DNA from 2 places in the Paenibacillus sp. FSL P2-0322 genome. Region 2 is predicted to be linked to the other one. Evidence: predicted binding sites of a transcription regulator. Region 2 holds the regulator's gene; the other holds the start of a gene.

Region 1 (15,306 bases), 730 kb from region 2:
TGGCAAGGTATCCTTGGCTAAAGGGAAAATGGAGTTGGGAGAAACAATCGAACAGACGGCTTTACGTGAAATTCGCGAGGAAACAGGGTTGAACGGGCGGATTATCCAGCATGTAGATATGATTGCTTATACGTATCAGCATCCAGAATTTGGGGAAGTAGATAAAGAAGTACATTATTATCTCGTAGAGGCACTGGATGGGGATTTACAGGCACAGATCGAAGAAATTAAAGGAGTTGCGTGGCATACGCCTGAGGAAGCATGGCGTCTCCAGCGCCAGGGTGGATATGACAATAATGATGTCATTTTAAGCAAGGCGCTGTCCATGCTAGGAATTAATGTTTGATTCTGTGGGGAGATATACGATCCTCTAAACGCGTCCACACAGGTAGATAGCAGAGAGGCAAGACCAGCAGAGAGCTAATAACGTTAAACAGAGTTTGGGCATGGGCTACCTTGGCTCCGGGCTCGGTAGATATCCAGGCAGCGGCCATCTCCAGACCAGGGATCAACGGCATAAAGAGCAAGGCTCCGCCTACGTTCAGCAGCACGTGGGACCAGGCTACAAATTTGCCGGACACGCTGCCGCCAACAGCGGCAATGAGGGCGGTTACGCAGGTGCCTACATTGGAGCCGATGACGATGGCGATCCCCACATCGGCTGGCAAGGCTCCCGCAGCGGCAAGGCTAATCGCCATGCCAATGACGGCTGCGCTACTGTGAACCAGCGCGGTCAGACAGGCTCCAGCAGCGAAGGCCCACCACATGTTGGCCGCAGCGTGATCAAGAAACCAGCGGAATAGTCCGGCCTGCTCAATCCAGGGGCCGACCGTTTGCATCACGCGGATACCTGCCAGAATCAGCGAAAATCCAGCAAAGACGAGGCTGATATATTGTACAGCCTGCGGACGGCTAAGCCCATTGGAGCCGGGTGAAGCTCCGGCGGACGCATACTGGCGATTGGGGACAGCTTCACCCCACAGGACGGCAGTGCTCCAGCATAGCAATGAGCCGCAGAGCAGCGGAACAGCCAGCATGCCAAGCTGGAGCCCCATCAGCTCGGTGGTCAGGCAGGTGCCGATATTGGTGCCGAGAATGATGCCGAGCGTGCGGCCGTAGGTCAACAGCCCGGCGTTAACCAGTCCGATCGTCAGCACCGTTACGGCGGTGCTGCTTTGCAGCAGGGCCGTAATGCCTGAGCTGAACAGCATGCCCCGCCAAGGGGAAACTGTGGCGCGGTTCAGCCAGCGGGTGAGGAAGGGGCCGGCTAAATGCCGGAGGGCTGCTTCCATCAGCTTCATCCCGCCCAAAAAAATAAACAGCCCGCCGCACAGTGGGAGTATAACATGTATAAACACGGGCATAGCCCCCTTTTCTAGGTAAAAATACTTATGTAACAGCCTATGATCTGTCGGGGACAGCCATGACAAGCATGGCTGAGCTCTTTTTTACGGAACGATATTAAGGACTTTGAGTAATCCAAGAATGGGAGTGAAGGATTTTGCCTTCAGTAATATTAGAACGCAGCCGTAAAAAAAGGCTGGAGCACGCACACCCTTGGGTGTTTAAAAACGAAATAGCCAAGATCGAAGGGGACCCAGAGGCAGGCGATTTGGTCAGTATCGTTAACCATCAGGGGCGTTATTTGGCGACAGGTTACTATAATCCAGCTTCACAAATTACAGTGCGTGTGATGTCCTACGAGCCGCTGGAAGCAATGGATCAAAACTTTTTTGCCCAACGCTTTCGCAAATGTCTGGAGCACCGCGAACGTTTTGTGACCGGGGGAAACGCTTATCGGTTGGTGTACGGCGAGGCTGATTTTTTGCCTGGACTGATTGTAGATCGATTTGGTGATGTGTTAGTCGTGCAGTTGTTAACGCTTGGCATGGATCGGCGCAGGGAAGAAATCAGGGATGCGCTCGTTGAAGTAGTGGGTCCTGTTGGTATATATGAGCGAAGTGATGTATCCATCCGTGAGCTGGAAGGATTGGAACAAACGAAGGGTCCTTTGTACGGTGATTGCCCGCGTCATGTGGTAGTGACGGAAAATGGCCTGCAAATCAAGGTTGATATCGTAGAGGGCCAGAAGACGGGTTATTTCTTTGACCAGCGTGAAAATCGTGCGGCCATAGCACCGTTGATGACAGGTTGGGGAGCACGTAGTGGAATTACGCTACAAGAAGTAGCTGCAGACTCAGGGGATGCGGGCACAACGGTCATGAAGCCAGTGAATAAAAGTGGTAAGGTTGTTGAATTCCCATTCTGGGATGGCGCAACCGTATTGGAATGTTTTTCGCACACGGGAAGCTTTACGCTCAATGCATGTAAACATGGTGCTAAAAAAGTAACTTGTCTTGATATTTCAGAGCATGCGATTGAAAGTGCGCGGGATAATGTCAAGCTGAACGGTTTTGAGGAACGCGTTGAGTTTGTCGTCGACGATGCTTTTCAATATTTGCGCAATCAAGTGAAAGGTGTAGAGGAACGCAATGCACGAGCCGGGGGCAAAGGAGATACATCCAAGCCGCTGACAGCAGGTGGCGGACGCACCTTTGACGTGGTCATTCTTGATCCGCCAGCCTTTGCCAAAACGAAGAACGCTGTCAAAGGAGCTACACGTGGATATAAAGATATCAACCTGCACGGGATGAAGCTGGTTAATGAGGGCGGCTATCTGGTGACTGCGAGCTGCTCGTTCCATATGCGGCCAGAGTTGTTTTTAGATACCATTAAGGAAGCGGCGGCAGATGCCGGCAAAATCCTTCGTCTGGTAGACTGGAGAGCGGCTGGTAAAGACCATCCTCAAATTTTGGGTGTGGAGGAAGGCCATTACTTGAAATTCGCCATCTTTGAGGTGCGCAGCCGGACACAGCTGTAGGTTTCATACAAGGTCAAAGTCAATCGCCTTTTTGGTGATTAAATAGGTAAAATAGACTCGTTTAGGTATAAATCAGTCCTGTAGAGAAGGCATGCACCAAGCCAATCTGCGGGACTGATTTGTTTTTTTAGAGGGAGGAAGAATTGCTACAACATGGCAAACGTACGTTCTTTTCTCCCTTGCCTGATATGCTATACTGTTTAATAGAATGTTGTTCGTTGGAAAGGAGGCCGCATCATGTCGGTTCGCTTGTTGATTGGCCGCTCTGGGAGTGGTAAAAGTACGTTAATCCGCAATGAAATGACGTCTATGTTACGCGAGGAGCCGCTAGGTAAGCCTATGCTGTTACTTGTACCGGAGCAATCGTCATTTGCTTCTGAGCATGCGTTACTTACAGAATCCGGAAACGGTATTCAGGGGTCGGTGCGCGCCCAAGTGATGGGATTTCATCGTCTTGCCTATTTAGTTATGCAGGAAACCGGGGGTTCAGCACTGGTGCCTGTAACGGAAGAAGGCAAGAAGATGCTTTTATATAAAATTATTCGTCGTCGCAAGGATGAACTGAGTTTGTTTAAGGATTCGGGAGACCAGCTCGGCTTTGTGGATCGGTTGAATACATTGTTTACGGAGCTAAAGCAGTATGGAAATGATACTCGGTCTGTACCGGAGCAACTGGAGCGAATGAACGCTGCTGGAGAGTCAACTCCGATTTTGCGCGGCAAGCTCAAAGATATCAGTCTAATCTATGAGGATTTTGAACGAGAGCTGACGCTTAAATATATTGACGGTGAAGATACGCTGCGCATGCTGGCAGAACAGATTGCTGAGTCTTCCCTTGTGCGTGGGGCAGATATTTGGATGGATGGCTACCGCAGGTTTACACCACATGAATACAAGGTGGTGGAGCAGCTTATGCTGCACGCTTCTTCGTTGACGGTGGCGCTGACTTGCAACCGCAGCTACGAGAGCGGACAGCTTCCGCATGAGCTGGATTTGTTTCATCCCTCAGCGGCTACGTATGTAAAGCTCAAAGGAATGGCAGACGAGCTGATGATAGAGACGCAGACACAATTACTGCGCCCTGATCCGCTGCCGAGATTTAAGGAGCGTCCGGCGTTGGCGTATTTGGAGGCTAACTTTGAACATCGTACAGGGTTACGGAATCAGGAACAATGGATGCGGCTGCAGCAGCTACGAGAGCAGTGGACAGAAGAACAGCCGGAAGGCATAAAACTGTACACTGCGGCTAATCGCCGTGCAGAGCTGGAAGGGGCTGTACGCGAAATGCGTCGTCTGGCCCGAGATGAGGGCGCTCGTTATCGGGAGATGGCCCTGTTTGTACGTCATATTGAAGATTATGAGCCATGGGTGGAACCGATATTCAAACAATATGAGGTTCCAGTATTTCTGGATCAGCGGAGAAGTGTTTTGCATCATCCCTTAGTGGAATTGATTCGGGCTTCGCTGGATATCGTGCAGCGTCGTTGGCGATATGAGGATGTATTCCGTGCGGTCAAAACAGACCTTCTCCTGCCGCTGGATGGTCGGGTAAGTCGTGAGGAGATGGACCGTTTGGAAAACTATGTACTAGCCTGCGGAATACAAGGCAGCCGTTGGACAGACGGTCGCCCGTGGCAGGCTGTGCCCAGCTTGTCACTGGAGCTGGAGGAGCAGGAACGGAGCCGTCAACGGGATGAAACGTTGGATTTGATGGAACTGTGCCGGGATGTGATCGTGACGCCTTTACGTGCGTTTGAGAAACGTGTCGGCAAGGCACGAACTGCACTTGAGAAGTGTGAAGCGGTATATCTGTTACTGGAGGATGCAGAAATCGGCCACAAGCTGGACGCCTTCATTCATCAGGCAGAGGAAGCAGGAAAACCTGAGCAGGCGAAGGAGCATCGTCAAGTATGGGATGCGGTGCTTGAACTACTGGATCAAATTGTCGAAATGATGGGTGATGAGAGGCTGGATACCTCTTTGTTTGCGGGTGTGCTGGAAACGGGATTGGCTGAGTTCCGTATGGGACTTGTTCCGCCAGCTCTGGATCAGGTTCTAGTCGGAAACACGGACCGTACACGTGTGTCCGGTATTCAACATGCCTTTGTACTAGGTATGAACGAAGGTGTGATGCCGGCTGTGTTCCATGAGGACGGTGTGCTGAATGAGCAGGAGCGTACGGCATTAAACGAACGAGGCGTAGAGCTGGCGCCGGATATGACAAGACGTCTGTTGGACGAACGTTTTCTCGCTTATACGGCCCTTACTTCAGCCGGTAAAAGCCTGTGGATGAGCTATGCAGTGACTGATGAAGAAGGGAAGTCGTTGCTGCCGTCTGAGTTAGTACGACATGTGCGGCACCTGTTTCCTAGTCTGGACGAGCGTCCACTGGCTGGATACCCTTTGCCTGGGGATGCTTGGACGACGCAATGGGAGTATGCTTCTCATCCGTCCGAGGCTTTACCGCAGCTCATTGCGCAATTACGGCATTGGCGGCGTGGCGGTGACATTTTATCCCCTTGGTGGGAGGTATATAACTGGTACGCAAGCCAGCAAGGGCGTGAGAAGGACAAGCTGCGTCAGCTGTTGACCTCACTTTTTTACGAGAACCATGCCGAAATGCAGAAGGAAACGAGCCGCCGTCTGTACGGCAGCAAGCTGCGTACCAGCGTATCTCGTATGGAACGTTTTGTGGCATGTCCATTTTCGCACTTTGCCTCTCACGGTCTTCGTTTGAAGGAACGTCAAATGTATCGCCTGAAGGCCCCGGATATCGGACAATTATTCCATGCAGCGCTTGGAGAGATGGCGATCAATTTGCGTAAACGCAATGTCAGCTGGGGCAGTCTCAGCACGGAGGAATGCCGCCAAGAGGCGGAAAGTACAGTGGAGCGTTTGGCTCCTCGTCTGCAAGGCGAGATTTTAATGAGTTCCAAGCGGTATGGCTACATTTTGCGTAAATTGAAAGACATCGTGAGCCGTGCCTCGTTGATTTTAGGTGAACATGCGCGAAGAGGTAGCTTTGAGCCGATTGGGCTGGAGTTGGACTTTGGGCCGGGTCAGCAGCTTCCTCCGTTAAGCTTCCGGTTAGATAACGGCGTTGTGATGGAAATTGTCGGACGGATTGACCGTGTAGATGTGGCAGAGGGAGAAAAGGGGTTACTTTTGCGTGTCATCGATTACAAATCTAGCCAAAAGGATCTCAAGCTGCATGAAGTGTACTATGGCCTGTCCTTGCAGATGCTCACCTACCTGGATGTGCTGCTGAATGCGGCGGAGGAATGGTTGGGCGAGACAGCTTATCCAGCGGGTACACTGTATTTTCACGTCCACAATCCGATGTTGCAGTCGCCTAACGGTCTTAGCGCAGAACAGGCCCGTCAGGAGCTTTTAAAACGTTTTAAGATGAAGGGATTATTGCTCGCGGATCGGGATGTAGTTGGGCAAATGGATACAGCATTGGACAAGGGATATTCCTCTATTTTACCTGTTGCGGTAAAAGCAGACGGCAGTTTTTATAGCAGTGCTTCGGTTGCTTCGCCGGAACAGTGGGACAGCCTGCTAGCTTCGGTACGTCATAATATTCGGACGATTGGCACACGGATGACAGAGGGCGATGTGGCCATTGAACCTTATCGTATCCAGCAAGAGACGGCTTGTACCTTCTGTTCTTTTAAGCCTGTTTGTCAATTTGACGACAGTCTGGACGGTAGTGGCTACAATCAATGGGGTAAACCCGGTAAGGATCAGATCTGGAATCTGCTGGGTCATACACAGGAAGGGAAAGGAGGAATGGACCAATGATAGGCACGTCAAACACTAAAGGCATGCCGAAGCCGGAAGGCAGTATGTGGAGCGATGACCAGTGGCGTGCAATTTCGGAATCTGGTAACAACATGCTGGTCGCGGCAGCGGCAGGGTCTGGTAAAACAGCGGTGCTCGTAGAGCGTATTATTCGTAAAATCGTCGATCCCCAGCTCGGCTTCAGTGTGGATCGGTTACTGGTAGCGACCTTTACGAAGGCTGCCGCCGCCGAAATGCGTCAACGGATACGCGAAGCGTTGGAACGTGTACTGGAGCAGGAACCGGAAAGTGAGCATGTACGCCGCCAGCTATCGTTGCTGAATCGGGCCTCGATTACGACGCTTCACTCATTTTGTATGGAGGTCATCCGCAGGCATTATCAGGCCATTCCCCTTGATCCCGGTTTTCGGATTATGAATGAGCATGAGACAGAATTGCTGCGTCAGGAGCTTCTAGAAGAACTGTTTGAGGAGAAATATGAGGCTCATGATGAAGGCAGTACATTCCGCAGACTGGTCGACTGGTTCAGTGGAGAACGCACCGATGATGCAATGTACGTGCTTGTTCAGCGGCTGTATGATTTTTCTCAAAGTCATCCGTGGCCAGAACATTGGCTGCGGGAGACAGCGGCAGCATTTCGTGTACAGGATGTAGCCGCTTTGGGAGAGACTCCCTGGGTTCGCAGCATTTTGGCGGATGCTGCACTTTCATTGCGCGGAGCAGCGAGCTTGCTGGAACAGGCGCATGAAACAGCTATGCAGCCCGGCGGTCCTGCACCTTATGCCGTGACGCTGCAAGAGGATGCGGCGATGGTGAAGGGATTGTTACAGGAGCTGGAGACACAGCCGTGGGCATCTCTATATGATCATTTTCAGACAGCTTCCTTCGGTAAGCTCAAGCCCGTCAAAAAAGATCAGACCGAGCCTGCATTGCAGGAACGGGTTAAAACGCTGCGTGAAGCAGCCAAAAAAATGATTACAGATATGAAGGCTTCCCTGTTTGGCAGGAGAGCAGAAGCCTATTGGGAGGAGCTGCACGCCGCGGCTCCGCTGATGGACGAATTGATAGAAACCGTGATTGTATTCGGGGAACGATTTCAACAACACAAGCAGTCAAAAGGGTTGGTGGACTTCGGGGATTTGGAACATTATTGTCTGAAAATATTACGACATCCCGATTCTACTCCGTACAAGCTACTACCTTCCGACGCTGCGCTCGAATATAAGGCGCAATTTGACGAGGTGCTGCTGGATGAGTATCAGGATACGAATACCGTACAGGAAGATATCGTCAGGCTGGTATCACGGGAGGAACCGGGTAACCGTTTTATGGTGGGCGACGTGAAACAGAGTATTTATCGGTTTCGGCTGGCGGAGCCGGGTCTGTTTTTGAATAAGTATCAACGGTACGGCATGCAGGAGCAGGAAGATGGCTTATTAATTGATCTGGCGCGTAATTTCCGCAGTCGGGAGGAAGTTGTCGATGCGGTCAATTTGGTGTTCCGCCAGATTATGAGTGTGGATGTGGCGGAAATTGAGTACGATGAACGAGCATGGCTGGTACACGGCGCATCCTATCCCGACCAGTCGGATCAAGACGCCGCATCTGTATACGCACCTGAGCTGCTGTTAGTTGATAAGGGTGGACATGGTCTTTCTGAGGCTTCGGAGCTGTCCGAAACGGGGGACGAATCTGCTTTACAGGAAAGTGAGCTGGCTGAGCTTGTGGAGTTAGAAACGGCACAGTTAGAGGCTCGTGCGATCGCGCAACGGATTAAAGAACTGACCGGAGACACTGGACAACCACTGTTGATTTACGACAGAGGATTAAAAGCGATGCGTCCGGCAGTCTACGGTGATATCGTCATTTTGCTTCGTTCCGCAAGCGTGTGGGCCCCCCTAATTGTGGAGGAACTGCGGCTTGAGGGCATTCCGGCCTCCGGGGAGCAGACGACAGGCTTTTTTAAAGCAACGGAAGTTGAGGTAATGTTGTCTCTGCTGCACATTATTGATAATCCGCAGCAGGATATCCCGCTTGCATCAGTGCTTCGTTCGCCGATTGTCGGCTTGACCGAAGATGAACTGGCACAAATTCGGTTGGAGAAGCCGGATGGATTGTTTTATGGCGCATTGCTGGCGGCGGCTGAGGCTGACCCACTGGAAGAAAGCGAAAAAGGGATTTCAGCTGAGATCATGGAGTTGGATATTTTCCCAGAGGACTCTTTATCTTCATCTGACTTTGGTAATAGAAATGACGGGAATACGTTGTCTGCCCGACTACGTTCATTTTTGCGTAATTTGGAAGCCTGGCGGCAGGAAGCCAGACAAGGTAGCTTAAGTGCATTGATTTGGAATGTGCTGGAGGAAACAGGATATCTGGATTGGGTCGGTGGACTGCCTGGCGGCTCACAGCGTCAAAGCAATTTGCGGGCGCTATATGACCGAGCGAGACAGTATGAGACTTCTACGTCCAACCGAGGATTGTTCCGATTTCTGACCTTCATTTCCCGTCTACGGGAGCGAGGCGGTGATTTAGGATCAATTAGCGGAGGGACTGAACCCGATCAGGCTGTTCGCATTATGACCATTCATAAAAGTAAAGGACTTGAATTCCCTATCGTGTTTATTGCCGGGACAGCAAAAATGTTCAATCAACAGGATCTCAATGCGCCGTTTCTTATGCACAAGGAGTTGGGCTTTGGTCCTAAATATGTGGAGGAACAAAATCGTGTCAGCTACCCTACGCTGCCTAATTTAGCGATCCGCCGACGCTCACAGCTGGAGCTATTGGCTGAGGAAATGCGGGTGTTATACGTGGCGCTTACACGTCCGCGCGAAAAGCTGATTATGACCGGAACCGTGAAGGATCTCGCTTCGCGCGCAGCGGGTTGGGCACGTGCCAAAGAACATACGGAAATTGTCTTACCAGACTATATGCTGGCGGCAGGCCGCAGCTATCTGGACTGGGTAGGTCCCGCTTTGATTCGGCATCCTTCTGCTACTTTGTTGAGGGAAGCCGCAGGTGATCAGGATGGGTACTATCACAGGCTGGAACATATGCCGGGAACAGACTGGTTATTTAAAATCGTGGCCTCGGAAACACTTTCCGGCTCTCGTGTGAACTCAGATCATGAGGAAGAGGTGTCGGGAGAAGAGCGCCAAAAGAAGACAGAAGCACTGAGAAATGCGGAGCTAATCGACTTGAACGAAGAGAGTGAAACGGATATTGAAGCTGCTCTTTCCTGGATTTATCCGTATGAACGGGCTGGCAAGACGGCAGCCAATACATCGGTTACTGAGATGAAAAGATGGCTGGAAATGCAGGAGATGGGTTCGGACGATTGGCTGAATCTATCTACCTCCCTACTAGCAGAGTTACCGGAGGATTGGGAGGATTCTCACACTGGGGGAAGTCAATTACACTTGCGCAGACCTAAGTTTATGGGGAATCAGCGTCTGACTCCAACGGAACGAGGAACAGTCTATCATACGTTGATGCTGCATTTGCCACTAGATGGGGGGATGAGCGCCGAAGTTATTGAGGAAACCAAGGCTCGTTTGCTCAATCAGCGTATGTTACTGGATGTTCATGTAAAAGCGCTAGAGACGGATAAAATATTACGCTTTTTCACTAGTGAGCTGGGGAGCAGAATGCTGGGGGCATCCCATGTTCAAAGAGAGCTTCCGTTTACTTATACCATGCGGGCAACCGATTACTGGAACCACAGCTTACCATCAATGTCACCAGGACAAGAAACAGATTCGGAAGGTGGGCAGGACGGAGATAAAGTGCTGATGAACGGGATTATTGACTGTCTATTTGAAACTCCCGAAGGACTCGTGCTGGTGGATTATAAAACAGATCGGATATCTGAATATCGTACACTGTCCCATTTAACAGACCAATATCGATTTCAATTGGAGCTGTATGCCCGTGTGATCGAAGAGATTACAGGCAAAAAGGTTGCTGAGAAGTGGCTGTATTTTTTAGAAGCTGGAGAGAGTGTACGGCTGTAGTTATATAGATAGGGAGAGGAGGAATAGCATGCGGATTTTGCATACAGGTGATTGGCATTTGGGCCGCACGTTGGAAGGACGCAGCCGTTTAAAGGAGCAGGAGGCGTTTTTGGAAGAATTGGCGAAAATGGCTGACGATCAGCAGGCCGATTTGATTATGATGGCTGGAGACGTATACGACTCAGTCAATCCATCGGCCGCAGCCGAGCAATTGTTTTATGAAACGTCTGCCCGTCTTACGGCTGGAGGAAGACCACTAGTCGTCATTGCGGGCAATCATGATCAGCCGGAAAGGGTATCCTCGGTCACACCGCTGGTGAGCGGGCGCGGAATTACATTGCTGGGACTGCCCCATGGGGAAGCGGTACGCGTTCATACACCGCGAACGGGTGAAATGGCATGCATTGCAGCCTTGCCATATCCCTCCGAGTCTCGTCTGAACGAGCTATTGTCTGAAGACGGAGATGAAACAGTATTGCGCGAGGCATACAGCCGCCGTGTGGGCTTGCTGATGTCACAGCTGGGTACAGCATTTCGGCCTGACACCGTTAATTTGTCGATGAGCCATATTTATGTGCTCGGCGGGCTGGAATCGGACTCGGAACGTCCGATTCAGGTCGGGGGGGCGTATACCGTAGATCCGTCTGCTTTGAGCATTGGGGCACAGTATACGGCTCTAGGACATTTGCATCGTCCCCAATATGTGAAGGGAGACGGGCTGATGCGTTACAGTGGCTCGCCGCTGGCTTATAGCTTTTCCGAAGCCGGACAAGCCAAATCGGTTACGTTAATTGACGTGGTTGCTGGCAAGCCTGCTCAGGTCGAGGAACTGTATATTACCAGTGGACGCCCATTAGTGAGGTGGCGTGCACGGGGAGGTCTGGAGGAAGTATATCGCTGGCTGGACGAAGGACTGGATGCCGATGCCTTTATTGATCTGGAAATTACGCTGGATGAAGCGATGTCGATGGGAGATATTCAGCGGCTGCGCAAAAGCCGTGAAGGCATCATTCATATTCGCCCAATGTATCCAGAAATGGCTGCCGCACAGCTGGAGCACCAACGATCAGAACTGCCAGTGCATGAGTTGTTCCGGGCATTCTATCAGCGGCAGACAGGTGGAGCACAGCCAGATGACGGATTAGTGCAGTTGTTTCTGGAACTGGTGGAACAGGATGATGCAAGAGAGCACGCTGAGGAGGATGACGCATGAAACCAATCCTTCTAAAACTGGCGGGGTTGCAAAGCTACCGGGAGTCACAGGAAATTCGCTTTGACGATTTGACCGAAACTGGACTGTTTGGAATTTTTGGCCCAACGGGTAGTGGAAAATCAACGCTGCTGGATGCCATTACGTTGGCTATGTACGGTAAAGTGGAGCGGGCAGTGAATGGTACACAAGGCATTATGAATCATGCTGAGGATACGTTGTCTGTTGCGTTTACGTTTGAATTAATGTCAGCTCAAGGGCCTCGTCGTTACCGTGTAGAACGACGTTTCAAACGTGCTGGAGGCGTATCGGTTAATAATACGCTTAGCCGTTTTATTGCGTTAACAGAGGATGGCGAGGAAGTGCTTGCCGATAAGGTGCAGGATGTGACGCGCTGTGTAGAGGAGTATATCGGCCTGAAAATGGACGATTTTACACGAGCTGTTGTATTGCCGCAGGGAAAGTTTGCGGAATTCTTGTCCTTAAAAGGCAGTGAACGTAGACAGATGCTACAGCGTTTATTCCATCTGGAGAAGTACGGAGATCAACTTGCACAGAAGCTAAGCCGTCGTGTGAAAGATAACGATAGCGCACTGAAAGCGTTAGAGGCGGAGCAGCAAGGGCTGGGGGATGCGAGTGCTGAAGCGCTTGAACATGTAGAGTTGCGTCTCAAAGAGGCGATTGCCAATGCAGAAGCTTCGCGTCGCGAGCTAGAGCGTGTCTCACGTGAATCGGAGGCGCTAAACAAAACCCGTGAGCTGGTCATCGAGCTCAGCCAAAGATCGAACGAGCTGGAGCAGTTGGCAGCACAGGAGCCGGGCATTGCTTTGCTGGAGCGCAAGCTTCGACAAGCAACTGCAGCCGAGGCATTGCTGCCTGCGCTGACGGATTGGAAGGAAGCCATTGCTGAAGCGGAAAAACGGCAAAAGACTGCCGAAGAAATGGAAGTCCTGGCCGCTACCGCGCAGGAGGCTGCGCTTGTGTCTACGCAAGCAGATGAGCAGGCCCGGCAAGCACTCAGTGCCGAAGAACCGAAGCTATTGCTTCGGATCGACCAACTAGAGCAGGCGCTTCAACTGGAGCGTGATACGGAAGCGTTGCGGACCGAACGGGAACGTCTGGCGGCCGAGCTTGTGCAAAGCGAACAAACCCTTGCTGAACATGCAGAAGGACTCGCAAAGGAACAAGAGCTACAGACGCGAGGCTTGAAGCGACAGCAAGAGCTTCAACAGGAGCTAAAGCAAAATGAAGTGCGGGCAGATGAGCGGCGTATGCTGCAAGAGGCTGTGCAACGGCTGCAACAGCTGGAAGTCGCGAATGAGCAATTGCGTGAAGCTGAACTGGAGTACACCGCTCAGGAGAATCGGCTTGTGCAAGCTGACGAACGTTTACAGCTGACGGACCAGGAGACACAGGAGACAGAGGCACGGCGTTCTGCCCTTGCTGCACAGGCAGCTGATGGCATTGAGGCATTGCTGACGTTGGAGGCAGAGATCACCGTCGATATGTCGTCACTGGCCTCCGAGGAAGAGCAACTGCGCCACGAGCTCCGTGCCGAGGAGCTGGGCCGTCTTGCTCAGCATCTCGCTGCCGAGTTGCGCGAAGGCGAGCCGTGCGCAGTGTGCGGCTCGTTGCATCACCCCGCGCCTGCCGTCGTCGCGGCGCATAGCGCGGATGCCGCTGCGCCAGATGAGCTGCACCGCCTGCGGCTTGGTTTGCAGGAGCTGCGCCTCACACTGCGCCAGCAGTTGCACGAGCAGCGCAGCTTGCTGGCCCAGCCCGCCACCGCAGACAGCGGCGCTGCCGCCACGGGCGAGCCTTTCACGCCTGCGGCAGCGCCAGCAGAGCCGCGCGGTGCCGCCGCTTGGGCGGAGCGCTGCACGGCGCTGGAGCGTGCTGCGGCAGAGCTAGCCGCACGTGCGCATACGCTGCCTGCCGAGGCACAGGCGCTGCGCGAGGCAGACGCCGCCGGACAGCAGCGGCGTATCCGTGCTGCCGCCGAGCAGGAGGCAGCAGCAGCAGCGCTGACGCAGGCACGCAGTAAGCGCGAGGCGTGCACCACGCGCAGCGAGGGGCTGCGCGCCGAATGGGCGGCGCAGCTAACGGATGTCGCTCCGAGCGAAGCTGCGGAGCGTTACCGTGCCATGCAGGAGCGCGACGGGCGTGCGGAAGAACTGCGGTCCCGGCTGGAGACGAGTGTGACCTTCCTCGAAGGAAAGGCGGCGCGTGTTCAACAGATACAGCAGAGTATCATCGAGGAGGACAAAATCATTATTGCCCGCCGTACAGGGCTCCAAAGCAAAGATGATTCGCTTCGTGAAAAGTTAGCACAGCTCCGAAAATGGGTTGGAGATGGCCAAGCGGCTTCATTGCTGGAAGAAGCGACCTTGCGACTGCTGGGACTGAAAAACGGAGCCGAAGCCGCGGCACGCCGCCGTACCGAAGCGGAAGAACGCAAGCAGCAAGCCGTTCATGCTTCACTGATTGCCCGGCAGGCCTCCGACTCGGCAGAAGAAAGACGGCAAATGGCAGAGTCCCGTTGGGGCAGCCGTCTGGAAGCATCCTCCTTCGCTACGGAAGCAGAGGTCATGGAATGCTGCCTGGGACCGGAAGAAGCCGCACGCTATGAGCGTGAAGTGAGTTTGCATCGAGAACGGGAAAAAGAGCTGTCTTCCCGCTTAAAACATGTCGAAGAGCAGCTGAATGGAGCAACGGTAACAGAGGAACAGTGGGAAACGGCCACTGCACAGCTACGTGATTGCCGTGCACGCGACGAAGAGGCGCTTCAGAATCGCGCGAAGGCTGAGCGTGATTTAGAGGACTTGCAGCATCGACATGTCCGCTGGATGGAGCTGGAGTCCAATCGTATACATTTGCGTAGCGAAGCGGAAAAAATGTCCAAGCTCCAGTCTGTTTTTCGCGGCAATGCCTTTGTTGAATATATTGCCGAGGAGCAGCTCATGCAGGTCAGTCAGTCGGCTTCACGCCGCCTGCGTTTTCTGACCAAGCAGCGTTACGCGCTAGAGGTAGATTCCAGCGGTGGATTTGTCATTAGTGACGATGCCAACGGTGGGGTCAAACGTCCGGTATCGACCTTGTCCGGTGGCGAAACGTTCCTGACCTCCTTGTCGCTTGCGCTTGCGCTGTCGGCTCAAATTCAATTGCGGGGCCAATACCCTCTGCAATTTTTCTTTCTGGATGAAGGCTTTGGAACGTTGGACCCTGAGCTGCTTGACACAGTGATCACCTCACTGGAAAAGCTGCACCATGATCAATTGTCTGTTGGTGTGATTAGTCATGTGCCTGAACTACGGGCCCGTCTTCCGCGCAAGCTAGTTGTTCTGCCAGCAGAGCAGGCTGGAGGCGGCTCACGTGTGGTTATGGAAACTTTTTGA
Region 2 (15,306 bases):
TTACTGAGGATTCATTCTTCTCCATGAACGGCTCTAAATAGGCTACGGACGCCTTCATCACTTCAGCGCTTTGCAGCACCTCCGCAACAATCAGTTCGTTATTGTTAAACAGTCGTCCTACTTCCTCCATCCCCTTCATCAGCGGGCCGTTAATAATCTCCAGCGAAGAATATTTCACGAGCGCTTGCTCCAGATCCGGAATGAGTCCCTCCTTACTTCCCTCGACTACATAGGAAGCCAGTCGTTCTTCGAGCGAAAGGTTTGATATCTTTTCTTTTTTCTCCACTTTCTTGTTACGGAAAGCTGCTACAAAAGCGGATAAAGTATCGTCATTTGTTTTATAGATCAAGTCTTCCGCAAGTTTCCGCTCATGCTCTGGAATGGATGCATAACGTTCAAGCTTCTCAGTGTTTACAATCGCATAGTCCAGACCTGCTTTGGTGCATTCATATAAATAGACGGAATTGAGCACTTCACGACCCGCTTCCGGCAAACCAAAAGATACGTTACTGATGCCCAGGATGGTATGCACCCCGGGAAGCGCTTCTTTAATAATGCGAATGCCCTCAATGGTTTCCTTAGCTGAACCGATATATTGCTCATCACCTGTTCCTACTGGGAATACGAGCGTATCAAAAATTAGATCCTCCGCTGCCAAACCGTAACGGTTCACCAACAGATCATAAGAACGTTTAGCTACCTCAAGCTTATCCTCACGTGAAATAGCCTGTCCGCGTTCATCAATTGTTCCAACAACAACAGCGGCGCCGTACTTATGAATAAGAGGAGCCATTTTCTCAAATTTCTCTTCACCATCCTCCAAATTAATGGAGTTAATTATTGCCTTGCCTTGCGAATATTGAAGTGCTGTATCAATGACTTTAATATCCGTGGTATCAATCACTAAAGGTACCTTTACCTTGTTTACAACCAGTTTCAAAAATGCTTCCATATCCGTCATTTCATCGCGATCCGGGTCCTGCACACAAATATCAATGACATGCGCTCCGCTTTTTACCTGAGCACGGGCAATTTCAGATGCCTCTTCATATTTGCCTTCCACGATCAAACGCTTGAATTTGCGGGAGCCCAGAACATTCGTTCGCTCACCAACCATATACGGACGATTGTCCTGTTCAATATATACAGGCTCAATGCCCGATACGGCAGGAGGATGATGACCTACCAGCGGACGCGGCTCAAACTGCGCCATACTTTCACTCATAACTTGAATATGCTCAGGCGTGGTACCACAACATCCCCCGGCAATATTCAACCAGCCTTTTTCAGCGAAAGCAGCCATTTTACGTGCTAATGAATCAGGCGATTCATGGTATTGGCCATTTTCATCGGGCAATCCCGCATTTGGATAACAGCTAATAGCTGCAGAGGACATTTCAGACAGAGAGCGAATATGATCACGCATAAACTCTGGACCTGTAGCACAATTCAATCCAATCGAAATTGGGTGCAAGTGTTCCAGTGATATGCAAAAGGATTCGATATTTTGTCCGGCCAATGTCGTTCCCATAGGCTCAATCGTGCCTGAAATCATTAGCGGAAGCTCGATACCTGTCTGCTCAAAAGCTTGCCGAATTCCGATGCTTCCAGCTTTGACGTTAAGCGTATCCTGTGAGGTCTCCAATAGCAGTACATCGACCCCGCCTTCAATAAGCGCCAAGGCCTGCTCTTGATAGCTTTCAATCAGTTCAGCAAATGTAACCCCACCTGTGACAGACAAGGTTTTCGTGGTTGGGCCCATAGCTCCTACTACAAAACGAGGCTTGTCCGCAGTGCTGTATTTATCCACCGCGTTACGCGCCAGTTTGGCCGCCACCAGATTAATTTCACGGGCACGTTCTGGTATATCGTAATCCGCCAAAACGACGGATGTTGCTCCAAATGTATTCGTTTCAATTAGATCTGCTCCGGCCTTCAAGTATGCTTCATGAATCCCTTGAATGACATCCGGTCTCGTTAAGACCAGCATTTCATTACAGCCCTCCAGCTCTTCCCCACCAAAATCATCGGGGGAAAGGTCTTCCTGTTGAATCATGGTGCCCATGGCCCCATCAAGAAGGAGTATTCTTCGTTGTAATGCATCCTGCAAGCTAACTTTATCCAAATTTCTTCACCCCCGCAAAACGTTAAATCCTAGTTTAGCAGAAACCGTATCATTTAGATAGATTGAAGTAAAAACATACGTTTTATACAGGTTGTTCTTTGTAAAAATGACTTCTCTTATCCATTTTTATAGTTTGTAGCATTATAGAGCGTACTTAACCCTGCATCCTTTAGCTATGGTCATTTGCATTATAAAATGTTGAAATCCTGTATTGTACAACGTTTCAAGACATGGTATTCTTTATACAACATTAATCCAAGTGGAAAAGAGGGAATATATATATGGCCGAAATCTTAATACGTAATACCAATGAACGAATTAGCGGTGAAGAACAAGTACGTGAATTTCTGGAGAGTCACGAGATATTGTATGAACATTGGGATGCTTCCAAATTGTCTGGTGAGCTGCAAGAGAACTTTACCTTAACAGATGATCAAAAGGCCGCTGTTCTCAAAACATTTGAACCCGAAATCAAGGATTTAGCCGCACGTCGCGGATATAAAATATGGGACGTTATCACTTTATCTGAAGCAACGCCGAATTTGAACGAGCTGCTGGCCAAGTTTGAGCAAATTCACACCCACACCGAGGATGAAATCCGTGCCATTGTCGCTGGTAAAGGCATCTTCATCATTAAAGGCCCTGAAGAGATCGGCTATTTTAACGTAGAGCTTTCACCGGGGGACGTTATCTCCGTACCTGAAAATATACCTCACTTCTTCACTTTAATGGAGAATCAAAAGATCGTCGCAATCCGCTTGTTCATCGAAGAAAATGGCTGGATTGCCGAACCGTATGAAGATCCAACCTTCATTAAAGCATAATTACGAATTTATCCTTGTGTGAATAAAAAAACTCCCTCTGCTCTGTAACAATAGCGAAGGGAGTTTTCTTAATACTCGTTTCTAAAGACTATTGATTTCTTAGCTTAACGATTGAATAATTCCGTCCAATTCAGACAGATGCTTGATTTGGAACTTCGGCTTGATCTCTGTGGTATTGGTTTTAGTGTTTCGGTTCACCCAGACCGAGTGTACACCTGCTGCCAACGCTCCTTGAATATCAGTCGTCAGTTTATCTCCTACCATTAAAGCATGTTCAGGCTCAATACCAAGAAGCCCCAAAGCATGCTGGAATATAGACGGATCAGGCTTGCCTCGACCAAATGAACCTGAAATGACAACATGATCAAAGAAAGGAGCTAATTGAGGAACTCCATCCAGTTTCTCCTGTTGTAGATCAGGGGAGCCATTTGTCAGCAATAACAGCTTGTAATGTCCCTTCAATTGTTCTAAAATCTCGAACGTTTCTTCATATACATGTGGACGCGCGCGTCTTTCCGAAGCAAATTGGGTAGCCAGCTTTTCCGCCAACTTCTCATTATCTATCCCTAGTTGCTGGAGTCCTCTGCGCCATGATTCCTTTCGATAAACAGGGGCCAACTGTTCCAATTGGCGGAATTCAGGTTGCTCACCTGCTGTAAAATTCGCCCACAATCCTTCAAACGGATTAATGCCGATCATTTGAGTAAAACTAAAGGTTTCATAGGATTCATACAAAGCGCGTGCTTCCTTACGTACGGCTTCCTCCAGAGTTTTTGGATCAACGCCTGCTTCACGGGAGCCTGTTTGACACGCTGCATCAAATGCCTCTTCTACACTACGTTCATCCCACAAAAGGGTATCATCAAGATCAAACATTACCGCCTGAATCGTCATCTGAATTATCCACTCTCTTTCCACAGTATATGTACGCCTATTTGCTTGATTAAGCATTTGAATCGTTATGTGTGCCCATATTAAGCAAGCGGCCGCAGCATGTTATATGAAATAACATCATACGGCCTTTGTTACAGAGCTACAGGCTAAATCAGTTATTTCTTGTCTACCTGTATCTGATTGGATAGCGCAAACTTCTCAAGTCGCTCTGCAATGGCATCCGTGTCATAGCGACCTAATGATTTTGTGAAAATAAAATTACCACCCTTACCTTTTCTTTCAACGGTTACGTAACCCTTTTCAATCTTGATGGCTTTCATGTCCCCTGCCGTCATTGGACGTTTTCTACCACCTTTCAGCATATAGAGAGTATCCTTTCCCACTTTCAAATAAGGACGACGGATGAAAAAGATAACAGCCAGCATCAAGTACAGGCCGAATACAAGCCAATCCATCCCTCGCATACCGGTCTTAGTCAAAAAGTAACTCATAAGCATGTACAATACAGAAAGACCAGCCAGCATAATTGGCACAGTAATGTTACGGCCACGGAAAATATCCATTGTAGAACCTGCGCCGCTAATGGTTTGAATGCCTTGCTTTTTGCGCGATTTATTTAAATGCGCTGTGTTTTTGCGTACTTTTCTTTCAAATGATCGGGCCATCTCTCAATTCCTTCCCAGATATATTACATTAAAACAATTGCCTCAAAGCTGATCTATATAGATACCATAAAAGGTACCTAAAACAAAAGGCAAATTGCAGGCTTGGGCACTTTAACAACATTAATGCTTCAGCCCGTCATTTCCTTTCGATGTATCATCGTCCACAAATTCAATCGTCTCAAGCTGCTGCCGAAAATTACGGCGAATGTTACCTAAATAAATTTCCCGTAGATTGGCGCGCTCTGTGGCTTCCTCTTCCGTCAAACCCTCGGATTTTGCTTTGCGCGCTAATTCATTAATGCGCTGTACCAAGCTGTCTATATCCAAATTGTGTCCCCTCCATAAAAGCAAAGATATAATACACTTTGACATGTAGAAAAGAGCTTGTCAAGGCTCCCGTATTACGCTCCCTGACAAGCTCTAATAGTCTAAAGATCAGAAGTTAGGAAGCTTGAGTACCTGACCTACTTGCACTCCCCGATCCTCCAAACCGTTAATCCGCACAATTCCTTCTATATATACCCGTGTATCCATTCGTTCCGGTTTATGATTTGCGGCAATCTCCCACAACGTATCCCCAGGTTGTACGGTCAGTTTAGTCACTTCTTCCTTGGAAGCTGAAGGTGCCGCGAAAACTGTAAGTACACCTGCCCCTGCAATCCAAGCAACAATCACTATAATAAGAAGCTTAAGTAAAAGAGTATTGGTAATAATCTGCATAAAACGTGCCCTACCCTCTTTTCGAGTCTCCTGTAAATTTTCTAAATTCATCGGAAAAATACTTTGATAAGTGCTATATTTCATCATTGGCTGTGTCCTCCAAACGTTTGTTCTTATGTTTTCACAATATAACACGAACATTTGTTTTGTTCAATAGAAAAGAGAACAAAAGTTCGTAATTATTTTTAGGGATTATTTAGAACTTATGTTTGTACGAACGGAGGTTCTATGCTATAATTTTCCCAAACGTTACTAAATGGGGTTGATACGGTATGTCTAAGATTTCGAGCCGCCAGCAGGCCATTCTTGAATTTATCCGCAATGAAGTGCGTCTAAAGGGATACCCCCCTTCTGTACGCGAAATAGGCGAGGCTGTCGGATTAGCCTCCAGTTCTACGGTTCATGGTCATTTGGATCGTTTAGAGAAAAAAGGACTCATTCGCCGCGATCCTACAAAACCACGGGCTATTGAGTTACTCGGTCAAGACGAATCGGATAACAGCAACTTGATTAATTACTCCATTAGTCGTGTCCCCGTCGTCGGCAAAGTAACTGCTGGCCTTCCTATTACGGCGACAGAAAATATTGAAGATTACTTTCCTCTTCCCCAACACTTTGTTGGTGAGGATAAAATATTCATGTTATCTGTTGTAGGCGAAAGCATGATTGAAGCTGGTATTGCTAACGGAGACTATGTAATCGTACGTCAGCAGCAGACCGCTGATAATGGTGATATTGTTGTAGCTATGACAGATGAAGACGAAGCTACAGTTAAAACCTTCTACAAAGAAAAGGATCATATCCGGCTTCAACCTGAAAATCCAGCCTTTGAACCGCTTCGCCTGACACACGTCAGCATTTTGGGCAAGGTTGTAGGACTCTTCCGGGACTTCCACTGATTTCTCGTTCTTTCTGCCCCGTTATTCTATCCACTAATATAAAACCGGCTGCCTAGGGCAAGCCGGTTTTATATTGCTATTATGTTTATTATGTATCTCACAACTTTTTTTTCATTTCAGCAACCTATCCCTATTTTTTCTACTAAAAATCAGCCTCCTCATCTCAAATAATTCCCCACTGACCTTGAGCAGCTATACTGTCATGGGCAAAACTAATAGATCTTTCTTTATTTTAGATAAATATGGTATATTAATTACTTATAGCTCTGTAGGAGGAATTAAATGAAAAAAATTATAATTTCAGCGTTTGTTGTGATATTTATCGCCATAAGCTGTGTAGTTCCAACAATGGATCATTTGTATGCAAAAGAGAACTCCCACATAACAACCTACGACCGTATTAAGTATATACAAATACTTATCCATTTCAGGTATTTAGAAAAGCAACTCGAAGCTGTAATTTTCGAAAGAAATAATTATCCAGAAGACAGCCAAGAATATAAACAGCTCTCTGAACAACTGAATCATATTCTTGCTCAAGAGGCGTACTACGAGAAAAAACTTAACACTCTTAATAGTAAATAATTTTCATACTAACTGCCTATTATCTTTATCTACACTATTAGACTCATGCCGACCTGCCTATAACATTCTCCTGCAACGTAAAGTTGAAAAGGCGAAGACAGGTTCGCATGAGTTTTTTTATTAACCATTAGGAATATAGGTACTAGCTTCTTTTTGCTTTTAATAGATTTATGCTGATACATTACTATCACAATTGACATATGTATATAGCAGAACTAAGCAAAGGAGATATGCAGATGATCAGAAATAGAGTTAAAACGTATAAGCATCGCATCGGGAAAAACAGATATCTGGTCGTTAAAGTCTTTCAAGCCGCAGCTGCTAAAACAGGAAGCGGAAATGCACTAGCAACCAATGCCTTGAATATCAAAATTGCCAAGCGTAAGCATAAACGCCACTAAGATTTAACCGTACCTTCATTTCTTTGAAGGGAGGTGATAATATGAGCAGAAGACATTGCAGACGTGATTTGAGAAGAAGAAGATCAAACATCCGTTCCACTCAAAGAGCCATTGCGCGTGCAAGAGGTAACGCACTGGCTGTTAATCTGTTTAGCGTAAATGATAGACAACGCAGACGCTAATAATCGTTTTCAAGCAAAAGCGGGAAGAATTCTTCCTGCTTTTTTTGTGTTAAACGATACACCAACTCCTAAATTCCATAGAACTGCTAAATTCAGTTGCCTTCCTTTTAAATACCATCGACATATTCAACTATGCTTCCACTGGTTAAAACAGAAGCGAAATAGTACCCAGTCAAAGCAGCAGCATTCTTGACTCAAATACTTTGTGTACAACTGACCACACCTATAGCCCTCAAACTTGTTTCAGCTTTTTTCACTTAAGTATTCTGGCTGTAAATCCGTCCAGGGTTTGTACGCTGCTGCATTGTTTGCTCAATTTTTTATTTTTAAATTTTATAAGGCCCCACTTGCCCACCACCGTATTCCACAAGCTCCATCATATCCTACTCAACGGATGGACTACAGATGCTCTTATCTGACTTAATGCAGCTGAAAACAATTCGATATTCGATCAACTCTTCATATGTATGATTCATGTTGGTCACCTCGACAATTCATTCTGGATAAGCGCTAAAAATCCTTCTCTAAATAATCATCTCCTTACATGATTATTAGAAAGCTAATATCCGACACATAAAGATAAAATACAACAAACAAAGACAAGAAAAAAATTTCTCTTCACAACCAATGAACTATATACAAATACATTACACATGTATAACATTAAATACAAATACTAGAAAGGTGGTAACAATTTAATGAAAAAAGTATCTTTACTAGCATCAGTAGCAATGCTTATCTCATCTGTAGCTTTTGCTGCACCTTCTTTTGCAGATCAGGTCACAAGTGACACTTATAGTTCATTACAAGACTCAAATAGAAGTATAGAGTCTGTTACGCCTTTTGCTAATGTTGAATATGTCGTTACTGTAAATACGGCCAATCTCAAAGATGCTGGAACAGACTCGAACATCTCTATAACTCTGTATGGTTCTAATGGAGATTATGCTACCGCTACACTCAATGGTAGCTTTGAACAAGGAGATTCCGATACAACAAGAATCAGCACTAGTAACCTAGGTGACATCAGAAAAATTACTATTAGAACTGATGGATCTGGGTATAAACCAGGTTGGAAAATCGCTAATGTCAAAATATCTGGAAACGGGAAAACTTTCTCATTTGCAGGTCCTAACCGTTGGCTTGGTGACGGCGGTTCCGCAGATTCCGAAACACTTTTTCCATCCTAAAACAAATATTCATACAAAAGACTCTGTCGATATTTGGATAGAGTCTTTTAGTTTTGGATGAATAATCCTACTAAAATTGTATCGCCGTAATTATAACCCCATCTCAAGAATCAATTTTAAGAATAAACTCACTAATGGGAAAATGTTATGTAATTTTGCTATATAAACAAAAGCTAAGAAATGGCCGCTGGAAAAATATATTGAATCTACTAAGAAAATCATAGCTTTAAAAAGAATTCAAGCATCAAATCACAACACCTAATTTTTTCGATTTAGCATGTCTCTTTTAGTCTCAATACTTTTAAGTTGATCATGTACATTTTCGAATATTGGATTATTATTTCCATCTACCTGACTTAGCGTAGCTGCGAACAGTTCGGTATTCTACTTTACCAATTTGTACTTATGATCAACAGTTACATTACTCTCTTGTATTTTCACAATAATCTCATCCCCAATAGCCGCCAGTGAAAGCAATTAACCCTCAAGCCAATTCTCTTATCATAGGATACCTCCAAAGTATAATAAATCTTCTAAATACTATACTGAAAGATGTGTCAAAGTATCGTGCGTATTATCGCAAATAAAAGACTCATACCAGTTATTGTTGCAAACTAATAAAGCCCTATCTGAGATTAAATTTAGGTATTAGGAAGGATTGTACCCATTCAATGAAACATTCCCCTTCTTACAAAATACAATAAGCGCAAATCTATTATGGCAGGAAATCCACCAAGTATTCGCCAAAAGAGAAGCGAATACTGTAGCTATTGCCAAATAGCTTATGCGCTCATTGAGTTCAACTATTTGCCATCCATGAGTGAAGTGGTATTATCCAACAGTTCTTTTCACGAATTAAACCCAAAGTGATTTAGTGATGATAACTAAGAGAATAAAGAGCACTAAAATTGCCGCTGTAGAAGTCCATACACCGCCGCCACCTGCACCTTCATATGCACCCATGTCTTAAACCTCCTTTATTTGTCGTTCACCTTAATATATGTATAAATACGTTCAGTGATAGGGCATGCAGGTAAACAAAACAAAGGCTCACACCCAGATAAACCGGTAGAGCCTAATAATCTTTATAAAAGAATTAATTTCAAGATGATTACCAACAATATGAAGAGTGCCAAGACAGCAGCTATCGATGTCCAAATCTTCCCGGCCGTCTCTTCGTAACCTCTTTCTATTCCTCTCACACGTAACGCCTCCTTTGTTTACTCCACAGGCTATGCGAGGTCTTGTTTATGGGATGGACTTCTAGGAAAATAAAAACACTTTACCAGCGTACCCAGCAAGGTGCCACTGATGAAGAACTTTTACTATTGCCACAACTAAAGAACAACAAGAAGGACTCCTACAGCATTTAGCTGATAGAGTCCTTCTTTATATCTGCCTTAATTCAATTTAATTGCATTGAGTTATGGCTTCGAGTATATATTTTTCACTCCTCAAGACTCAATTAATGAATTCTACTATATTCCAAAACAATAAACATCCCGTCAGCGCATGCCAGTAGGGTATCACCCATTCTTTCGGATTATGCAACGGTTTGGTGATATTTCAAAAGAATTTATGTAAGGTCAAGCTACTCGCCTTACGATATTAAACGTTCTGTCCAGTTCCAAGTACCTTGGCTTGTTACTTTGATCTTATCCCCAACGATAAAAAAGGCCGTTTTTGTGGTGGAATCCCCGAAGAAGCCCTTGTACCACTCTTTGCCTGGCTAATCGATTAAACCCTTCGGCGCGTTCCAGTGCCACCCCACATATCTATATTTGCTCCTTCAAAAACTTCAAGAAAATTCCTCTTAACATTAGATGGCAAGTAGAACTAACGTTTCAGTTAGTTATAGGGTTCCCAGTTCGTATCGCGTATATCTTTATCTGAGGCTTTTCTCACAAACTCTATGCATTTTTCTTCGCAAGCGCCAAATACTTTATAATTTTGCTGGCCCTGTCTTAAAGATACTATGTTTGCCCCACCATCATAATCAGGATCTGCAAACTGAATACCATCATCTTCCCAAAAACAAATTTCACAAATATCATAGGTTCCAGGCGGTTCATCGTTTAAGGTTTTGTAACCACAGCAAGGACAAGTATATTTTCCCACCGCTATAAGACCTCTCCTTATTATGTATCTATTTTTTGTTCTGTCAGCCAGTTATGTGAGTCCTTCATTACTTGTAATTTAAGGAGATAGGAAGATCTCTTTCGGATAAATCGCTTTAAACATCAATATATCGGTCTGTATATCCTGTCTGTATCTGTATCAATCACATAACCAACCTCTGTGTCATCTTCAAAACGCAATCGATTAAAATTATGAAGTCGACAAAATATATCAGGTAAATCTCTAATATTAAGAGTTATCATTTTTGCTTGTATATACTTTTGATATAGTTCTTCTTGTGTGCATTGGTGACCAGTAATCAAATTTTGAAAAAAGTGACCTTCAATTTTAATAATCATAAAATCACCACTGGTGGTTAACCATTCTTTATAAATTTAGAATACTTACATAACAATTACTCAACTAAAGCGCATATTAACTTAACCTTAGTGAACAAATTAAAGCTCCCTTTCTAACACATTTGCTATGATAACTTCTATTTTTCTATTAATTTATTGAATATTTCTCTATCTTTGGAAGTAAAGTCGGAAATCCGTTTCTTTTGCTCGTACGTGTTGGTACTTGAATCCAATTTAATGAAGCCTTTTTCACCAACCACGTATACGATATTTTTTTCTATTTTATAAGACAGAACGTTATCAATCACTGAATTTGGAGCTTCAATTTGATGAGTGTATAGTATTGGAGGCTCACCGGCTCCTCCTCCTCTGTAAATCTGAAAAGTCCCATCTCCAAAAAACTCTAACGTATCTTTGCCATATGGGTACTTCCTGATTGTGTCGTCTCCAGAATTTGCCAGAAAAATTAAAGTAGTAGCTATAACTAGTAGAGAGATCAAAATGTAGATGTATCTGCGCTTCATCTGCACTTCACACCTCACTTCCAAGCCTTTTTTGTATCAGTTACTGTAACATAAGATGTATACTCATTGAGTGTTCCCCATGATTCCATTAAATTTGTTAGGTTGGCCGCAGCCCAACCGAGCTTGTTGTCCCCAGTAAACATTTGTTTAAAATTATATTCAAAATTATATTTATCATAATATATTGTAGTAATTTCCCATTGTCCTTTTACATATGTTCCATCTATTTTGTACTTCATTTTGTGAAAAGCGTTATACAAATCTCTGTCACTTTCAATTGCAATAGACCCCTCACTTGAAAAACTTTTAACTTTTTTGTCGTTAGCTTTTTGTACTGCTTTATCAATTACATACATATTATGTTCTTTGGATTTTTTAATTTGCTGCGCCTCATACGACCACTCATTAAAGTGTAAATGTCCTGGTTTGTAATCAAGGGAATGTTGAAGTAAATTGGCTGTGATGTCCCCGTACTTCTTTCGAGCTATAGGAACAGCTACTAATGTAAATGCTTTACGATCAGGAAAATGTATTACAGTGTCTGTCGAATCTTTTACCTTCTCTACGCCTCGTACCCAAGTCTTTTCTAGTTCTACCATAGGATTTTCAAACGGAAAAGTATTATTTCCTGCATACACTAACATATTCTTACTATATGCGCCTTCTAGTATTTTTTGCGAGACATCAGGCTGATCCTGTTCTCTTGTTTCCTTAAGTTCTAACTGAGGAGTGTACTGAATTTTTCCCAATTGATCTTCTTTTTGTTTTAAAACAAGTTCAAACTCAAGAATCTCTTTGCTGGTATCAATTTGTTCTTGATACTTATCTACATAAGCGTGTGTAAACGTAATATCACGGATCGCGTTTTCATTTCTCACGACTTGGATGTTACATTTTCGATAGTAGTCCTCACTATCAGGTTTATATTCTGCGTTTGCCCATGTGTACAGCATGTTGGAATTATCCGCATTGTATATAACTGAAGGAAGCGAATGAAGCGGAATTTTGCTTCGAATATGTAGCGAATGAGCCAAGTTTGTAGACTTAGCTGAAAGGTTTATGGAACTATTATTCTTATAAGTAAAGCCAGTGATCTCACCTTTTATAAACTCGATTGGTTCACCACCGGATTTACGTTCTATTCTTAATGAAATGCTCATTGAGATAATCTCCTCTATTAATTCAATCTATTTTCGCAGGAAAAATTTATGAAAAAATAATTTCCAAATATTAATATATACGAAAAATATTAAATAGTAAACATATTTTAACTTGGTAAAGGACGTAAAAAAGACCCGGTTACCTAGGGCCTTTTATGTACTTGCAGAAATAATATCCTCCAACTTAATCCAGCTAAAATCATCCTCACCGCGTGACAGCCGTACGTGAGTTGTAGGAATCTATTAGCGCTTGTTCGATTAGCTGCACTTCCTGATCATCCAACTCTGGCTTGCCGCGCCCTTGACGGTCTTTCATGAGCTTTAGATACGCTTCCTTATGTTCCAGTATGAAGATGCAGCTGCTTTCCCATAATCCATTACCTTCGAGTCTTTTTGACATGTATGTAGGCTCCTGATGTGTTATGCACAAATTATATTCTGAGTACAAAAAATAAACTCCAGATCATTGGAGGTTTAATAACGTATAATGCCTATTTCCAGACGAGGAAAATGTAATGATCTTTTGGTCACCATCCCAGCCCTCTATGATTACAATATAGAGCGCATATCGCTCTTGTTGTCCCCTTCTTCCCAAAGCCAGCAACCGCGCGCCTTTATGTCCACTACACTGCTACCTGTCTTTATCTCCAGTTCCATCATGTTGGGCACCCGTCTTCGCTCAGCAGAATTATTGTAGAGTATTGGAGTAGCGTTCGATATCAGGTAACAAAGCGTTCAACTTTTTTGTTACCCGGCGTTTCCGTATACTATACAGATCAGAACAATGAACGACGAAAGTGGACACAACTATTATGCAACAACAATAGCGGAATAGACGGTTGCCAAAGTTACACTAAACTTTTGCAGAAGTTTACGATGGCGCACGTAAAGCCATGGAAAGAATATGGGGGCGATATTCCTGAGCCAATAGGATAAGACAAGAACAGCAGTAAATTTAATGTGTGTATTCCTAAAAGCCTACTCGTCCATTGTCAAAAGGGGCTACTGCCGAAAATTCTCCCTTGAACCAGCATTGCCTTTACAAATTGAGCAAATGAGGGATTTACAATAAAGTTCGGACCTCCCCCCCATTAACCCAGCCTAAACAGACGCATCGCAGTTCGTGCCAACCTCAAACGGCAGGTCATTCACCCCATTGGTGCCAAGATGCCAAAGGCTGAGGATAGCTGCGAGTTCCCAAAAAACAGTGTTCAATAAAGCGTACAATCGCAGCACGTTAGTTACATTTAACTAATCAGGAAATTATCCAAGTAGGAGGAAATAACCATGGCATTTGAAGGTTATAGAGAAGACAAGCGAGAACATTGGTTTGACTGGCCATTCCCCTTGTCGGTATCAATACTGTATGTGGATGCGGATGTAGATCTAGATGTAGATGAAACAGAAACGAAATGGTACCTCATTGACGAACAAGAAAAACACTTGATCCGAATTAGGGATGAAAAACAAATTGAACTGCTTCATCACTGCATGTATGGAGTCTTGTTAAATGACGAGAAGATCAACTGGATTATTGATAAAAATGGCGGTAGATTTACCTATCATGATGGTGTGGAAGATTATATCAAATCCCAGAAAGAATACCTTGATACATTATAAGAGGCGTGAACAGTTAAAAGCTCTACCGACCAATTAAGGTTAGCAGAGCTTTTAAATTTATTTAGAATATTCACTTACTTCAAATGTTAGGATACGATCATATAGCATGTAATCCTTTCGGCTGCTGAATGGACCTTTATTATTATCGTGTTTATTAATGGCGTATGAAGCCGATCCAGAACCAGCCTGCTTGCCCTCATACCATGAGATAAAGTCATTGACCTCTTTCATGCTTAGGTCAAACTCCTTTTCCAAACCAGTTGTCATAGTAACCACCAGAATTGCACGGTCCCCAGTTGGTAGAGATGGATCAGTTGGTTCGGGAGTTGGTGCCGGCTCAGGTGTGGAACCGTCAATCTTCCCGAATATCTCTATAGTATTAACCGGAGAATTTGCCAATGTACTCTGACTTCCTCCAATAACGTAAATTTGTCCACCTAATGTTATAGCCCCTGCCCCACTTCTGGCTTGCTTTAAGCTAGCCTCAGGAGACCAGTTATTCTGTTCAAAATCAAAGGATTCTACTGTATTAAGTTCATAACTACGTCCACCTGCTTCAGTTTTTCCAGCAATAGCAAATATTTTATTGGAATAAATGACAGCTTGGGCCCCTCCACGTGCTGTCAAAAGATTGGGTTTAGTTGACCAGTTATCGTTATCAGGATCACATTCAAGAAATGTGTTTAGTGAGACATTTGAATTATTATCAATATGTCTACCTGCTACAAGATAGATTTTGTCCTTATGTACAACTGCAGAGGAACCATGAAGTGTATTCGGCATAGGTTTCTTCGTTGAACAGCTGTCGGAAGCCGGATCATATACTTGGACAGTAGCAACTGAACGCGTATTTGTTGTCATCCCACCAAACACATAAATCTTTCCCTTATACAAAACACTTGTCAACGAACCTAAAGCCAGCCTGCGGCATAGCTTTCCTAACACTCCATGTATCTGTCTGGGTATTGTAAACTTCAACATTATTTACTGAGGAGCCTCCTGTCCAGCTAAAGGCATTACCTGTATAGCCACCAATAACA

The links. Region 2 encodes LexA, which represses DNA repair genes until DNA is damaged. Its sites were predicted from a motif close to CGAACATATGTTCG; they were not measured.
Region 1: the regulator LexA is predicted to act here: its motif matches at 3,039-3,052, upstream of addB (helicase-exonuclease AddAB subunit AddB).

What each region holds. Positions count from the first base shown of each region.
Region 1 is NZ_CP150243.1:4,063,144-4,078,449, reverse strand. It holds gene MKY24_RS17910 (NUDIX domain-containing protein) at 1-346, shown strand, start outside; gene MKY24_RS17905 (Na/Pi symporter) at 336-1,358, opposite strand; gene MKY24_RS17900 (class I SAM-dependent rRNA methyltransferase) at 1,502-2,881, shown strand; gene addB (helicase-exonuclease AddAB subunit AddB) at 3,119-6,685, shown strand; gene addA (helicase-exonuclease AddAB subunit AddA) at 6,682-10,701, shown strand; gene MKY24_RS17885 (exonuclease SbcCD subunit D) at 10,730-11,914, shown strand; gene MKY24_RS17880 (SMC family ATPase) at 11,911-15,306, shown strand.
Region 2 is NZ_CP150243.1:3,331,960-3,347,265, forward strand. It holds gene metH (methionine synthase) at 1-2,125, opposite strand, end outside; gene MKY24_RS14445 (cupin domain-containing protein) at 2,407-2,949, shown strand; gene MKY24_RS14450 (HAD family hydrolase) at 3,049-3,843, opposite strand; gene MKY24_RS14455 (hypothetical protein) at 3,999-4,508, opposite strand; gene MKY24_RS14460 (DUF896 domain-containing protein) at 4,629-4,835, opposite strand; gene MKY24_RS14465 (LysM peptidoglycan-binding domain-containing protein) at 4,944-5,312, opposite strand; gene lexA (transcriptional repressor LexA) at 5,501-6,127, shown strand; gene MKY24_RS14475 (hypothetical protein) at 6,410-6,712, shown strand; gene MKY24_RS14480 (hypothetical protein) at 6,949-7,113, shown strand; gene MKY24_RS14485 (hypothetical protein) at 7,155-7,295, shown strand; gene MKY24_RS14490 (PLAT/LH2 domain-containing protein) at 7,994-8,485, shown strand; gene MKY24_RS14495 (hypothetical protein) at 9,341-9,448, opposite strand; gene MKY24_RS14500 (hypothetical protein) at 9,571-9,678, opposite strand; gene MKY24_RS14505 (CPCC family cysteine-rich protein) at 10,334-10,603, opposite strand; gene MKY24_RS14510 (hypothetical protein) at 10,726-10,962, opposite strand; gene MKY24_RS14515 (hypothetical protein) at 11,100-11,486, opposite strand; gene MKY24_RS14520 (hypothetical protein) at 11,501-12,646, opposite strand; partial or broken gene MKY24_RS14525 (YolD-like family protein) at 12,800-13,046, opposite strand; gene MKY24_RS14530 (hypothetical protein) at 13,934-14,266, shown strand; gene MKY24_RS14535 (hypothetical protein) at 14,324-15,127, opposite strand; gene MKY24_RS14540 (kelch repeat-containing protein) at 15,153-15,306, opposite strand, start outside.